DNA from 4 places in the Lactobacillus sp. C449L genome. Region 1 is predicted to be linked to each of the others. Evidence: predicted binding sites of a transcription regulator. Region 1 holds the regulator's gene; each other region holds the start of a gene.

Region 1 (3,190 bases):
ATAGCGAAGGATAAGTCGGTTGAAAAGCATCTTCCCTTAGTGGTAATGACTTTTGATCGCCATCCAAAAGAAGTTTATCAAAATACTGATGTAACTTATATTGATAATTTAGCTGAAAAAGCTTATAAGATGGAGAAACTTGGAGTTGATTTTTTAGTGGTGATGCACTTCAATAATCAATTTCGTAAACTAGCGGCTCAAGAATTTGTCGATAATATTATTGTGAAGTTGAAAGCAGATACAGTTGTCGCTGGTTTTGACTATACATACGGTCCTAGAGATATTGCTAATATGGCTAATTTCCCTAAATTTGCTAAAAACAGATTCAAGATTGTTGACGTTCCCAAGCAATCATATGAGGGGCAAAAAATTGGTTCAACTGAGATCAAAAAAGCGATAACTGCGGGTAATATGGGTCTTGCTGAAGAATTGCTTGGTGAACCATATGTAATGTCAGGAACTATCGGTCATGGACTCAGGAATGGTCATAAGCTTGGATTTCCAACTGCTAATCTAGTATGGACAGGAAGTAAAGTTATTCCTAAAGTAGGAGTTTATGCTACCAAAACCAAAATTGATGGTCAATGGTACGAGTCAATGACAAGCGTCGGTTATAATGTAACGATTCATGATAGTAAAAAAATCTTTATTGAATCTAATCTGTTTGGTTTTGATGAAGAAGCATACGATAAAGATATGGTCATTGCTTGGTACAAATATACCCGTGGTGAAATTAAGTTCGACAACTTAAAAGATCTGAAAAAGCAGATGGAACAAGATGAATTGGAAATAAAGAAATATTTTGCTGAAAAAGGCTAAAACTCAGCAATTAAATTTATTTACAATTTTTTTAGCACTCAGCTTGACATTCTGCTAAAAGCTAGTATCATAATAATTGTTAGCACCGAAGAAGTATGAGTGCTAAAAGTGAGGGCGATGTTTATGTTGACCGAACGTCAAGAATTAATTTTAAAAACAATTATTAACGATTTTACGCAGACACACGATCCGGTCGGTTCTAAGACTGTCATGAATCAACTGCCAATCAAGGTTTCGAGTGCAACTATTCGCAATGAAATGGCTGTTTTGGAAGATAAAGGTTTGCTTGAAAAAACACACCTTTCGAGTGGGCGAGTACCATCAACTGAAGGTTATCGTTATTATCTTGATAACTTGCTTGAACCTTTGCAGATTCCATCTTCTGTTTATGAAAAAATTGGAAGTCAGTTGGATCAACCTTTTCATCAAGTTAATGAGATTGTTCAAGAAGCTGCAAAAATTTTATCTGATTTAACCAATTATACAGCTTTTGCCGAAGGTCCTGAAAGTAGTGCTCTAACTATTACTGGTTTTCGAATTGTACCACTGTTTAGTCGTCAGATTATGGCAATTTTAGTTACCAGTGACGGCAATGTACATAATCAGGTTTATAGTTTGCCGTATAATGTATATGGTGATGAAATCGAGAAAGCTGTGCGGATGATTAATGATGAGTTAGTTGGAAAGACTTTAGATGAAGTCACTCCATCCTTGCTCAATAGTACGTTGGGGAAGAGACTCACTAATAATCATGCAACGGAGTTAATTGATCTAGTAGAAGATGTTATTAATGATGCTGCTAGTGAACAGATGTATGTTGATGGGCAAATTAATTTGCTTAATAACACGTCTTTAGCCGATGCATCTAGTTTGCGCTCATTATACGAACTGATTGACCATAATGATCTGATTTCTAGTATTTTGGATGAAACTGCGACTTCTCAGGGTGGCAAGTATCCAATTCGGGTTAGTCTGGGTTCAGAATTGTCAAATGACTTGTTAAAAGATTATAGTCTGCTTACGGCAGAGTACAGCGTCGGCTCACATGGTAAAGGAGTAATCGCTTTACTTGGCCCTAACAATATGCCTTATTCGCAAGTAATTAGCCTTTTAGAGTATTTCAGAAACGAATTGGCTAAAAAGTTACTCGAATATTATGGTAGATTTAAGTAAAGGAGGTTAGCCGTGAGTAAGGATAAATATATTAGCGAAAAAGATCTTAATAAAGAACAGACTGAAGAAAAATCTAAGTCGAGTAAAAAAGCTAAAGTAGACACTATGGCTGACGAAAAAAAATCCCCTGAGAAACAAATCAAGGAAGAATTATTAAAGGCACAAGAAGAAAAGAAAAACTTGGAAGATAAGTTTTTACGTAGTCAAGCGGAAATACAGAATATGCAAAACCGCTATAATAATGAACGTGCCCAACTAATAAAGTATGAATCGCAATCACTAGCTAAAGATGTTCTACCAGCTATGGACAATTTAGAACGAGCTTTAGACACTGAAGTTGATGATGATGCTTCAAGACAGCTTAAAAAGGGAGTTCAAATGACTCTAGATGCTCTAGTTAAAGCGATGAAAGATCATGGCATTAGCGAAATTGACGCTGAAGGTGCCAAATTTGATCCTAATTTACACCAAGCTGTTCAAACAGTTGAAGCTGAAACTGATGAACAAAAAGACCATGTTGTTCAAGTATTACAAAAAGGATATTTATATAAAGACCGTACATTAAGACCAGCAATGGTTGTTGTTGCACAGTAATTGAAAGGAAGATTATTAATGTCAAAAGTTATCGGTATTGACCTCGGAACTACTAACTCTGCAGTTGCCGTTCTTGAAGGAAAAGAACCAAAGATTATTACTAACCCAGAAGGGAATCGTACCACTCCATCTGTAGTTGCCTTTAAAGATGGTGAAATTCAAGTTGGTGAAGTTGCAAAAAGACAAGCAATTACTAATCCAAACACAATTTCTTCAATTAAGCGTCATATGGGTGAAGCTGATTATAAAGTTAAGATAGGTGACAAAGCCTATACTCCTCAAGAAATTTCAGCAATGATTTTACAATATATCAAGAAATTTTCTGAAGATTATTTAGGTGAAAAGGTTACTGAAGCAGTTATTACTGTTCCGGCCTACTTTAATGATGCGCAACGTCAAGCTACTAAAGATGCTGGTAAGATTGCTGGTTTGGAAGTTAAGCGAATTATCAATGAGCCAACTGCATCTTCACTTGCTTATGGTCTTGATAAAGATGCCGAAGATGAAAAAGTTTTGGTATACGACCTCGGTGGTGGTACCTTCGATGTTTCTGTTCTACAATTAGGTGATGGAGTCTTTCAAGTACTTTCAACCAATGGTGACA
Region 2 (3,190 bases), on a different contig from region 1:
ACTGGAGTTAAGTCTTTGTCCAAGTGATACTTTTTATCATCATCACGGTATTCTAAGTCAAATTTCTTTGGAGGCTCGCCGACTGCAATTGCCGTCATTTGATAAATTTCGCCTAAAAACTGATTGCGAATTTTATCAACTTCTTCGTCTTTGGCTTCTTTTTTTAGCTTACGCAAGACTAAGGCATCTTTTTTCAGCTTGTCTTCTAGCGCTTTAGCAAAAGCACTGGTATTATTAGCGTTGAAACTTTCAGGCATTGCATAAGAAGGTACAACACCATATTTTTCAATTAAAGCTGCTCCCATGTGGAAATGACCACCATCGGCTCCAGCGGTTTCTAGAATTGCTCTAACTGTCCGTGAGTTGAGCTCTTCATCAGCGGTGTCCAAAATATGATCATAAAAAATATTAGCCCGCTCAATTTTGTCCCAGAAAAAGTTGTAACTCTGTGAAAAAGTGAAATTCTTGCAATGATATTTTTTGCCAAAGCTATGACGTAAAATATTTAGTGTTGCAAATTCCCAACAACGTCCTGACTGTTGTTGGTTTGTAACATTATCAGTATCCAATTCAGTTGAAAAGACGCGTGTTAATTCACCTTGTACACGTTCATTATATGCGGCCATCAAGACGCCACTTTTTTGAGCAGCACGTGCGACAACTGGGTTTTTTGGATTTTCATTAAAACTGTCGGAAAATTTTTCCAATTCTTGAACAGTAACTTCGTGTCCCATAGATAAGTTCTCCTTTTTAATTTAATTTTAAATTACTTTATATTTTAATCTAAAAGAAAAGCGAGTTCAACACCGAACTCGCTTGAGAGAATTATTTGTATTGGCAACTTATCTTGAACTTCTTGCAATAATAAATAATAAGTTAATCAATTTGAATTGAATTATCGCTTTCTCCAGCACTTTGCTTAGGTAAGGTAATAGTCAATACACCATTATCATACTTGGCATGGATTTCGCTTGCAACTACATTTGGTAATCTAAAACTACGAGAAATGTGGCCTTCGCTTCTTTCCCGATGAATAATGCTGCCGTCTTTTGATAAATCTTTAAATGATTTTCTTGAGCCCGAAACGCTCAAAACTCCGTTGTTGTAGTTTAAGTTGATTTTGTCTTTTTCCATGCCAGGCATGTCAACTTTGACAACATAATCTTTATCATTTTCAACGACATCAGCTTGCATCAGGTTTGCTATATTATTGTTATCAAAAACTTTTCTTGGAAGATCGAACCAGTCATTCATTGCATCAAATAAGTCATCGTGACGATTAATCATATCGTTTGCCATAATAAAAACTTCCTTTCAAATTTGTTATCAATTTTAGTTAAATTTTGTAATGTAGAACTTTCTTTTCTTCATTACACTTATTATTATAGTATCCATATTTTGAAAATGGAAATATTTAGCACTCTTATTTTTTAAGTGCTAAAAATTAATTTAAAAAGCTGGTAAATCAAGAAATTATTTATGTGGAAAACTTTTAAGTAAAAATAAAAAGGAGAAAAATATTGGTTTATTATCAGAAAATGACGCCGGAAGGCTACCAAAAAATTGAGGATGAAATTGCAAAACTGAAAAAGGATCGACCGCGGAGAATTAAAATTTTGCAGGAGGCGCGATCGCTTGGCGATTTGTCAGAAAATACTGAATATACAGAAGCTAAACGCGACTTGGGACATCTACAAAGCCGCTTACGCTATCTTGAAAAGCAGTTGCGGTATGCTGAAATCATAGAAAAAAAAGATGATGGTAAGGTTGACTTAGGCAAAACCGTTACACTCAAATTTGATGATGAAGAAACTGAAGAGTATAAAGTAGTTGGTCGGATGGAAGCCGATATTGCTGCTGGCAAAATTGCTTTTGACTCACCTTTAGGACAAGCAATTATGAAAAAAGAAGTAAATGCAACCGCCAGTGTTGATGCACCAGCTGGAAAATATCAGGTAACAATTATTTCAATTGAATAAATCACTTGATTATTCGAACAAGTGTTTGTATAATTTTTATGCGAACAGAAGTTTGCAATAGGAAGTGAAGGAAATGTACGATTATCGGTATGAACCACACAGCGTAGTGTTTATGATAGATAATAAATCATTTTTTGCCAGTTGTGAGGCACTCGAATTAGGACTCAATCCGATGAAAGCAGTATTGGCAGTGGTATCGCATCAGCCTGATTCAAACTATGGCTCGGGACTAATTATGGCTGCATCTCCTTTAGCTAAAAAGAAGTATGGCTTGTCTAACATTATGCGTGTGCGCGATTTACCAAGCAAAAAAGCAGCCCCCGATTTGCTACTAGTTGATCCTCATATGAACTTATACATTAAACGCAGTATGCAAGTATTAGAAATTTTTCGTGAATTCGCGGCAGGTGAAGACATTCATGTCTATTCAATCGATGAAAGTATGATTGACATGACTAAGTCGTGGCATTTATTTGGAGATGACCCATATTTAGTTGCACGTAAAATTCAGCTGGAAATTAAAAACAAGCTGGGTTTGTATACAACCTGTGGAATCGGGGAAAATCCGTTGTTAGCAAAGCTTGCGATGGATACTTCAGCTAAGCATCGGCAGTCGATGATAGACTATTGGCATTATATTGATGTGCCTGATACAATTTGGAAAATTAATAATCTCGAGGAAGTTTGGGGCATTGGGAAGAGAACGGCAGTGCGGTTACGAAAACTACATATCGATAATATGTATCAATTAGCTCATACTGATCCAGCGATTTTGAAAGCAGAATTTGGTGTGCTTGGAGAACAGCTTTTTGCGATGAGCTGGGGTGTTGATCGGAGCATTATTAGAGAAAAATTTTTTCCTAAAACAAAAAGTTATGGTAATTCCCAGGTTCTAACTAGAGACTATAAAGAACAGCGCGAAATTGAAATTGTTTTGCGTGAAATTGGTGAACAAGTTGGAGCTAGAATTCGCGCTCACAAGGTACAGGCTGGCTGTGTTAACTTGTATGTTAGGTTTTCGATATACCAAAGTGGGCGAAAGCGCAAGGGCTTTAGTGTGCAAAGAAAGATTTGTCCGACTAATAATAATGCTTTGCTAGTCCAGGAGATTTTGGCACTGTTTCGGAAAAACTGGCATGGCGAGCCTATTCGGTCTTTAGGCATTACCTATAGTCATTTGGTTCCAGATACAAGTGAACAGCTGACTTTTT
Region 3 (3,190 bases), on a different contig from region 1:
ATTGCTTTAGCAAGCTCAGTTTTACCGACACCAGTCGGACCAAGAAACAAAAATGAACCGATTGGTCGATTTTCATCTTTAATTCCACTTCTACTTCTTCTCACTGCGCTGCTAACTGCTGAAACTGCTTTGTCTTGACCAACAATTCGCTTGTGCAGATCACTCTCAAGGTTAGCCAAATGTTTAGTTTCATCCCGATTCATTTGGGTAACAGGAACTCCCGTCCAGTTAGAAACAACTTTAGCTACGTCTTCAGGTTGCACTGTCGATTTTTTGCTAGTCGCCTTTTCCAAGCGGTTTGCTAACTGGTCTTGGCGTAGTTGCAAACTATTTTGCTTGTCTTGTAATTCAGCCGCTTTGACAAAATTTTGATTGACTGCGGCATGATTTTTTTGCTCAATCACTAATTCGATTTGCTTATTAATCTGCACTAATTGATTACTTGAACCTTTATTCGAGTGGATTTTTACAGCTGCACTGGCTTCATCAATCAAGTCGATTGCCTTATCAGGAAGATACCGATTTGAGATATAACGGGTTGAAAGATCAATTGCGCTCTCTAATGCTGCATCAGTAATCTTAACATGATGAAATTTTTCATACTTTTGCTTTAGGCCTGTTAAAATTGCTAAAGTTTCGTCGCGCGATGGCTCGTTTAACCGCACAATTTGAAAACGTCTTGCAAGTGCTTGGTCTTTTTCAATATACTTTTGATACTCGTCAAAAGTTGTCGCACCAATAACTTGAATGTCTCCTCTGGCAAGTGATGGTTTCAAAATATTGGCCGCATCAATTGAGCCTTCTGCTCCACCTGCACCAATTAAAGTATGCAATTCATCAATAAACAGAATGATTGTTCCATCTTCAGTAATTTCTTTGATGATTTTTTTCATGCGATCTTCAAATTCACCGCGGTATTTTGTGCCCGCAACCAATCCACCAAGATCAAGCGAAACAACTTGCTTGTCCATCAAATCATGAGGCACTTTTTTGTTTACAATCGCGGAGGCAATTGCTTCTGCCACGGCAGTTTTACCAACACCTGGTTCACCAATTAAAACTGGATTATTTTTATTACGACGCGATAAAATCTCGATAACACGAGCAACTTCACGGTCTCGCCCAATCACTGGATCAATATTGCCATTTTCTGCACGCTCATTGAGGTTTACTGAAACTTGATCAAGCGTAGGCGTATCGCTCGTCGAACTAGTCGGACCACTATAATCAGAACCGTTAAAACTCGACCAGCCATTGCTTTCAGGTTGCTCGTTATTATCAGCATCCTCATAATCTTCGCCAAGGCTGTGGAAAATATCGTTCCGCAGACCGCTAAGATCAATGTTTAAATTACGCAAAATAACTGATGCCAAGATTTGCTCATTAAGAACTAGTCCAAGCAAAATATGACTTGTTTTAATTTTAGCTGAACCTTCACGTTCAGCTAAAGTTCCTGCATACGATAAAGCCATGCTAAGCCGCGGAGACATTTCCATATAAGTTGTTTTGCCAGCCGAGCCGTATCCAGTATAGCGTTCAATTTCTTCACGAATTGCTGTTGGTGTAGCGCCCCAAGCGCGCAAGTTCTTGCCGGCTTCGCCATCAGACTCGATAACCATCGCGAGCAGTACGTGTTCTGTACCAATCAAGCGATGATGAAAACTCTGTGCCTGCTCTCGTGCAATTTCTAAGACTTGATTTGCACTCTTAGTATAAGATTTCTTCATCATAGCACCACCTTTAAAAATGACGTGTTTATACTATAAACTTTTTTGCCAGTTCGTTAAAACAATTTGATTTATACTGCTAAAACATTGAAATCATTATAACAGAGACTATCACTTGACGCGAATTTTCACACTCCAAAACAATAGTTAATATCGAGTTAAAAAATTCAGTAAACGAAATTTTGAAATAAGTAAATCCCAATAATACAATTATAGTTAATTAAAATAAAAATGCCTTAGCATCAACATTTACAGCTAGTTGAAACTAAGACAAATCTGCTTTATCGGGAAAACAGGATTCGAACCTGCGACCTCTACGTCCCGAACGTAGCGCTCTACCAAGCTGAGCTATTTCCCGATCAATAAAAAAACTCACCAAAAGCGGTGAGTTTTTTGTTTAGAGCGGAAGACGGGATTCGAACCCGCGACCCCCACCATGGCAAGGTGATGTTCTACCACTGAACTACTTCCGCAAGACAAATATTATTATAGCAAACTAAGTTGATTTTGCAATCATTTTTGCCAAAAAATTGACCTAAATTCAGACACTGCTTAAAACATAGAACTTTTGCCGGGCCTTTAAAACAATTTTTCAAAATCATAGACAAAATAATTTCTAGTTCATATGATCCACATAAGCAGCAAAGTAATATAATAAATAAAAACATTTTTACGAAGGAAAAAATATGCAACAGAGTTTGGAAAAATTAGTTAAATTGCCAAAAGGCGAATTAGCATTTGGAGATGAACATGTTCAAATGATGATTGACAATGTTGGCAATTTAAATCCGCATGTGCGTGATGACCTCGTTTATACGCTCTTTGCGCGTGGTTTCATGGAAAATGCCTTTACCCAGCAGCAGGAACAAACAGTTATCACTACTTTTATTAAAGAAAAAAAGTTATTTAAAGATATTGCTAAACCGGAAAATGACCGTGTTTTCTTAAGATCATTTAGTGCCTTGCTTGGCTCAGTAATATTGGAAAAAGATAACCAAATGACCATTCTATCTGACTCGCAACGCCAGCAACTTTTTGACTTGAGCATTGATTACTTAAAGCGCGAAAAAGATTACCGCGGTTTTGTTCAAGACAAAGGCTGGGCACACAGCGTGGCCCACGGCAGCGACTTTTTAGCTGCAGCTTTAAGTCACCCCAAATTTCTCATACAAAATCAAAATAAGGTTATGAAAATAATTCCGACGATTTTTAAAAATATGAGTGCACCTTTTGTCGATGACGAAGAGCAAAGACTGGCCTTTGCATTTTACCAAGGTGTCAAAACTGACAAAGTTTCTTCCAGCAATTTCATTAAGCTTATTAATGAAATCGACGACAAAAGATATCAGGAATTGAAAAAAGACGACTTAATTTCGTGGCATAAATTAAGTGCTTGGTTACGACTATTACAAAACTGGTATTACTTCTTTGATTCCGACAAAGATCTACAAGTTGTATTAAAG
Region 4 (3,190 bases), on a different contig from region 1:
TCAGAAGTAGTTTCTTCAATTTGCTTTCTAATTGAATCTTCACGTTCTTTAATAGCTTCTTCTGAGCCAGAACCATCAACAATAGTAGTTGAGTCTTTAGTTATGGTGATACGACGAGCTTGACCCAATTGATCGATTGTAGTGTCTTTTAATTCAAGTCCTAAGTCTTCGGTAATTACTGTACCACCAGTCAATGCGGCAATATCCTGTAATTGTTCTTTACGACGATCGCCAAAGCCAGGAGCCTTAACAGCAACAACGTTAAATGTACCACGAATCTTGTTCAAAACTAAAGTTGGCAAAGCTTCGCCAGAAACATCATCAGCAATAATCAACAATGATTTACCTTGTTGAACGATTTCTTGCAATAATGGCAAAATGTCTTGGATGTTAGAGATCTTCTTATCAGTAATTAAAACATACGGACTCTCAAGGTCTGCTTCCATCTTATCGTTGTCAGTTACCATATACTGTGACAAGTAACCACGATCAAATTGCATACCTTCAACAACTGACAACTCAGTTTCGATACCACGTGAATCTTCAATAGTGATAACACCGTCATTGCCAACTTTTTCCATTGCGTCAGCGATTAAGTCACCAACTTCTTTTGAAGCAGATGATACTGAAGCAACTTGGGCAATTTGGTCCTTAGATGAAACAGTGTGACTAACCTTGTGTAATTCATCAACAACTGCCTTAGTAGCTTTTTCAATACCGCGACGAACACCAACTGGGTTTGCGCCAGCCGTTACGTTCTTCAAACCTTCACGAACAATTGCTTGTGTCAAAACAACTGCAGTAGTAGTACCGTCACCAGCAATATCGTTAGTTTTTTGAGCAGCTTCCGCAACTAGCTTAGCACCCATATTCTCATAGTGGTCTTTTAATTCAATTGCCTTAGCAATTGTAACCCCATCGTTAGTAATTTCTGGGTTGCCATATGATTGCTCCAAAACAACGTTTCTTCCCTTAGGTCCAATTGTTGCTTTAACTGTGTCAGCTAACTGATCAACACCCTTTAAAAGGGAACGTCTTGCTTTTTCTGAAAATTTAATATCTTTTGCCATAATATCCGCTCCTTTGATTACTTAACAACTGCTAAAATATCTTTTTCGTGAAGGACTAAGAATTTTTCACCTTCGTATTCAACGTTAGTGCCAGAGTACTTATCGTATAGAACAACATCGCCTTTTGCCACAGACATTGGGATTTTAGTGCCGTTTTCAGCATAACTGCCTTCACCTACAGCAACAATTTCACCTTCTGTTGGCTTTTCTTTCGCATTAGAAGCGAGAACGATTCCGCCTACAGTCTTTTCTTCTTCTTCTTTTACTTTTACGATCACGCGATCACCAATTGGTTGTAACACGTTTGTCCCTCCTATATTTAATTTAAAATCTATTTAATTATGGTTAGCACTCCTAATGACCAAGTGCTAACTTACAAATATGATAATAAACCCTTTAACAAAAAAATGCAAGAAAAAATTAGCACTTTTTTGCTCAAAGTGCTAATTTACTTAAATTGGTTATATTGATAGCTTTACTTACCTTTATCTGAGTCGAGAAAATAAATTAAAGTTTGCAGTTCAGTTGCTAGATCAACATTCTGAATTCGCACACCTGCTGGTGCCGATAAGCGAATAGGCGTAAAGTTCATAATGCCTTTGATACCCGCTTCAACCATTTCATCTGCTGTTTTTTGGGCAGAATCAGATGGAACCGTTAAAATTGCAATCGTAATTTGTTGGTCACTTAATTGCTTTTTCAAATCTCGCATTTCGTATACAGGAACACCACTTAAGATTTTCCCTGTAATTTTTGAGTCAATATCAAAAGCACAAGAAATACGAATATTGTTGCTTCTTTTAAAATTGTAGTTGAGCAAAGCATGACCTAAATTACCAACACCAACCAAGGCAACATTAGCTAACGTATCCTGATTCAAGATCTTTTTAAAAAATGTAAGCAGGCTTTTTACATCATAACCATACCCACGTTTACCTAGAGCACCAAAATAAGAAAAATCGCGTCTGATTGATGCACTATCTACTTGAACTGCTTCGGACAGCTCCGTAGAAGAAACTTTTTCTTTGCCAGCTTCATTCAAAATAATTAAATATCGATAATAAAGTGGCAGTCTTTTAGCTGTCGCTGTGGGTATTTTGATTTTTTCCATTTTTAAAAGGCCTCCAACTTGTGAATTCCATTCATCAGTTAAGATTATTTTACCTATAAGTTGATGATATTTGCAAATACTTTTTTTCACAAGCTTAGAATTATTGATACAGTGAGTTTAGGTCAACAACATACCAAGTTTCCATAAAATCTTGTTACGCTTAAAATCAGCCCGGTTTAGATTACGATTTTTTGATTTTTTAAAATCCAAGCCAAACAAGTACGCAGTAATTTTGTTTGATATGCTAAAATGGTTTTTAGGTGAAAAATATGATAATTGCACAAGGACACGATTTAGAAAAACAATTTGGTGCCACTACCTTATTCAATCATGTCAACTTTTCCATTGATTCAAATGCAAGAATTGGACTAGTTGGACCAAATGGCGTCGGCAAAACCACTTTGCTTAAAATCATGACTGGTGAAGAAGAAGCTACTCATGGCGAATTTACTATTAACAAAGACATTGATGTTGGCTACATTGCTCAGGAAAATGGTCTAGATGAAAATAAAACTATTTGGGACGAAATGCTGACTGTTTTCGCATCCCTGATTAAAATGGGCAACCAAATTCATCAATTGCAAGAACAAATAGCTAATCAACCTGACGATAAGCAGCTTTTAAAACAATATGACCAATTGCAGTTCAATTTTGAACAACTAGGTGGTTATACCTACCAAGCAGATATTAAGAGCATCTTGAATGGATTTAACTTTCCTGAAAGCACTTGGTCAAAAGTGATTGGTGATCTTTCGGGAGGCGAAAAAACTCGTCTGTCATTTGTAAAACTGCTTTTGCGCAAACCACCATTACTTTTATTGGATGAGCCAACCAACTACTTAGACTTAGACACGTTAGATTGGCTTGAGAATTTTCTAAAAAGCTACGCAGGCGCTATTCTGGTTGTTTCGCATGATCAGTACTTTTTAGATCATTTGGCTACTCAGATTTTTGAATTACAATTCGGTAAACTGACTTCTTTTAAAGGTAATTACTCGGATTATGTAGC

Evidence for each region. The regulator HrcA, encoded in region 1, represses chaperone genes, less so after heat shock. The targets are predictions, from matches to a motif close to TTAGCACTCNNNNNNNNNGAGTGCTAA.
Region 2: a site for HrcA is predicted at 1,415-1,441, ahead of AC2JF9_RS04075 (Hsp20/alpha crystallin family protein). Genes of this name have one in related genera too.
Region 3: a site for HrcA is predicted at 1,784-1,810, ahead of AC2JF9_RS03655 (ATP-dependent Clp protease ATP-binding subunit). Genes of this name have one in related genera too.
Region 4: a site for HrcA is predicted at 1,416-1,442, ahead of groES (co-chaperone GroES). Genes of this name have one in related genera too.

Annotation. Positions count from the first base shown of each region.
Region 1 covers NZ_JBWXGA010000001.1:145,146-148,335, forward strand. The annotation lists gene ribF (riboflavin biosynthesis protein RibF) at 1-819, shown strand, start outside; gene hrcA (heat-inducible transcriptional repressor HrcA) at 943-1,992, shown strand; gene grpE (nucleotide exchange factor GrpE) at 2,005-2,586, shown strand; gene dnaK (molecular chaperone DnaK) at 2,605-3,190, shown strand, end outside.
Region 2 covers NZ_JBWXGA010000002.1:137,728-140,917, reverse strand. The annotation lists gene AC2JF9_RS04080 (C1 family peptidase) at 1-734, opposite strand, end outside; gene AC2JF9_RS04075 (Hsp20/alpha crystallin family protein) at 877-1,299, opposite strand; gene greA (transcription elongation factor GreA) at 1,521-1,979, shown strand; gene AC2JF9_RS04065 (Y-family DNA polymerase) at 2,053-3,190, shown strand, end outside.
Region 3 covers NZ_JBWXGA010000002.1:44,785-47,974, forward strand. The annotation lists gene AC2JF9_RS03655 (ATP-dependent Clp protease ATP-binding subunit) at 1-1,727, opposite strand, end outside; tRNA gene AC2JF9_RS03660 (tRNA-Pro) at 2,012-2,085, opposite strand; tRNA gene AC2JF9_RS03665 (tRNA-Gly) at 2,129-2,200, opposite strand; gene AC2JF9_RS03670 (DUF2785 domain-containing protein) at 2,414-3,190, shown strand, end outside.
Region 4 covers NZ_JBWXGA010000005.1:16,028-19,217, forward strand. The annotation lists gene groL (chaperonin GroEL) at 1-1,070, opposite strand, end outside; gene groES (co-chaperone GroES) at 1,088-1,372, opposite strand; gene AC2JF9_RS07215 (redox-sensing transcriptional repressor Rex) at 1,546-2,181, opposite strand; gene AC2JF9_RS07220 (ABC-F family ATP-binding cassette domain-containing protein) at 2,451-3,190, shown strand, end outside.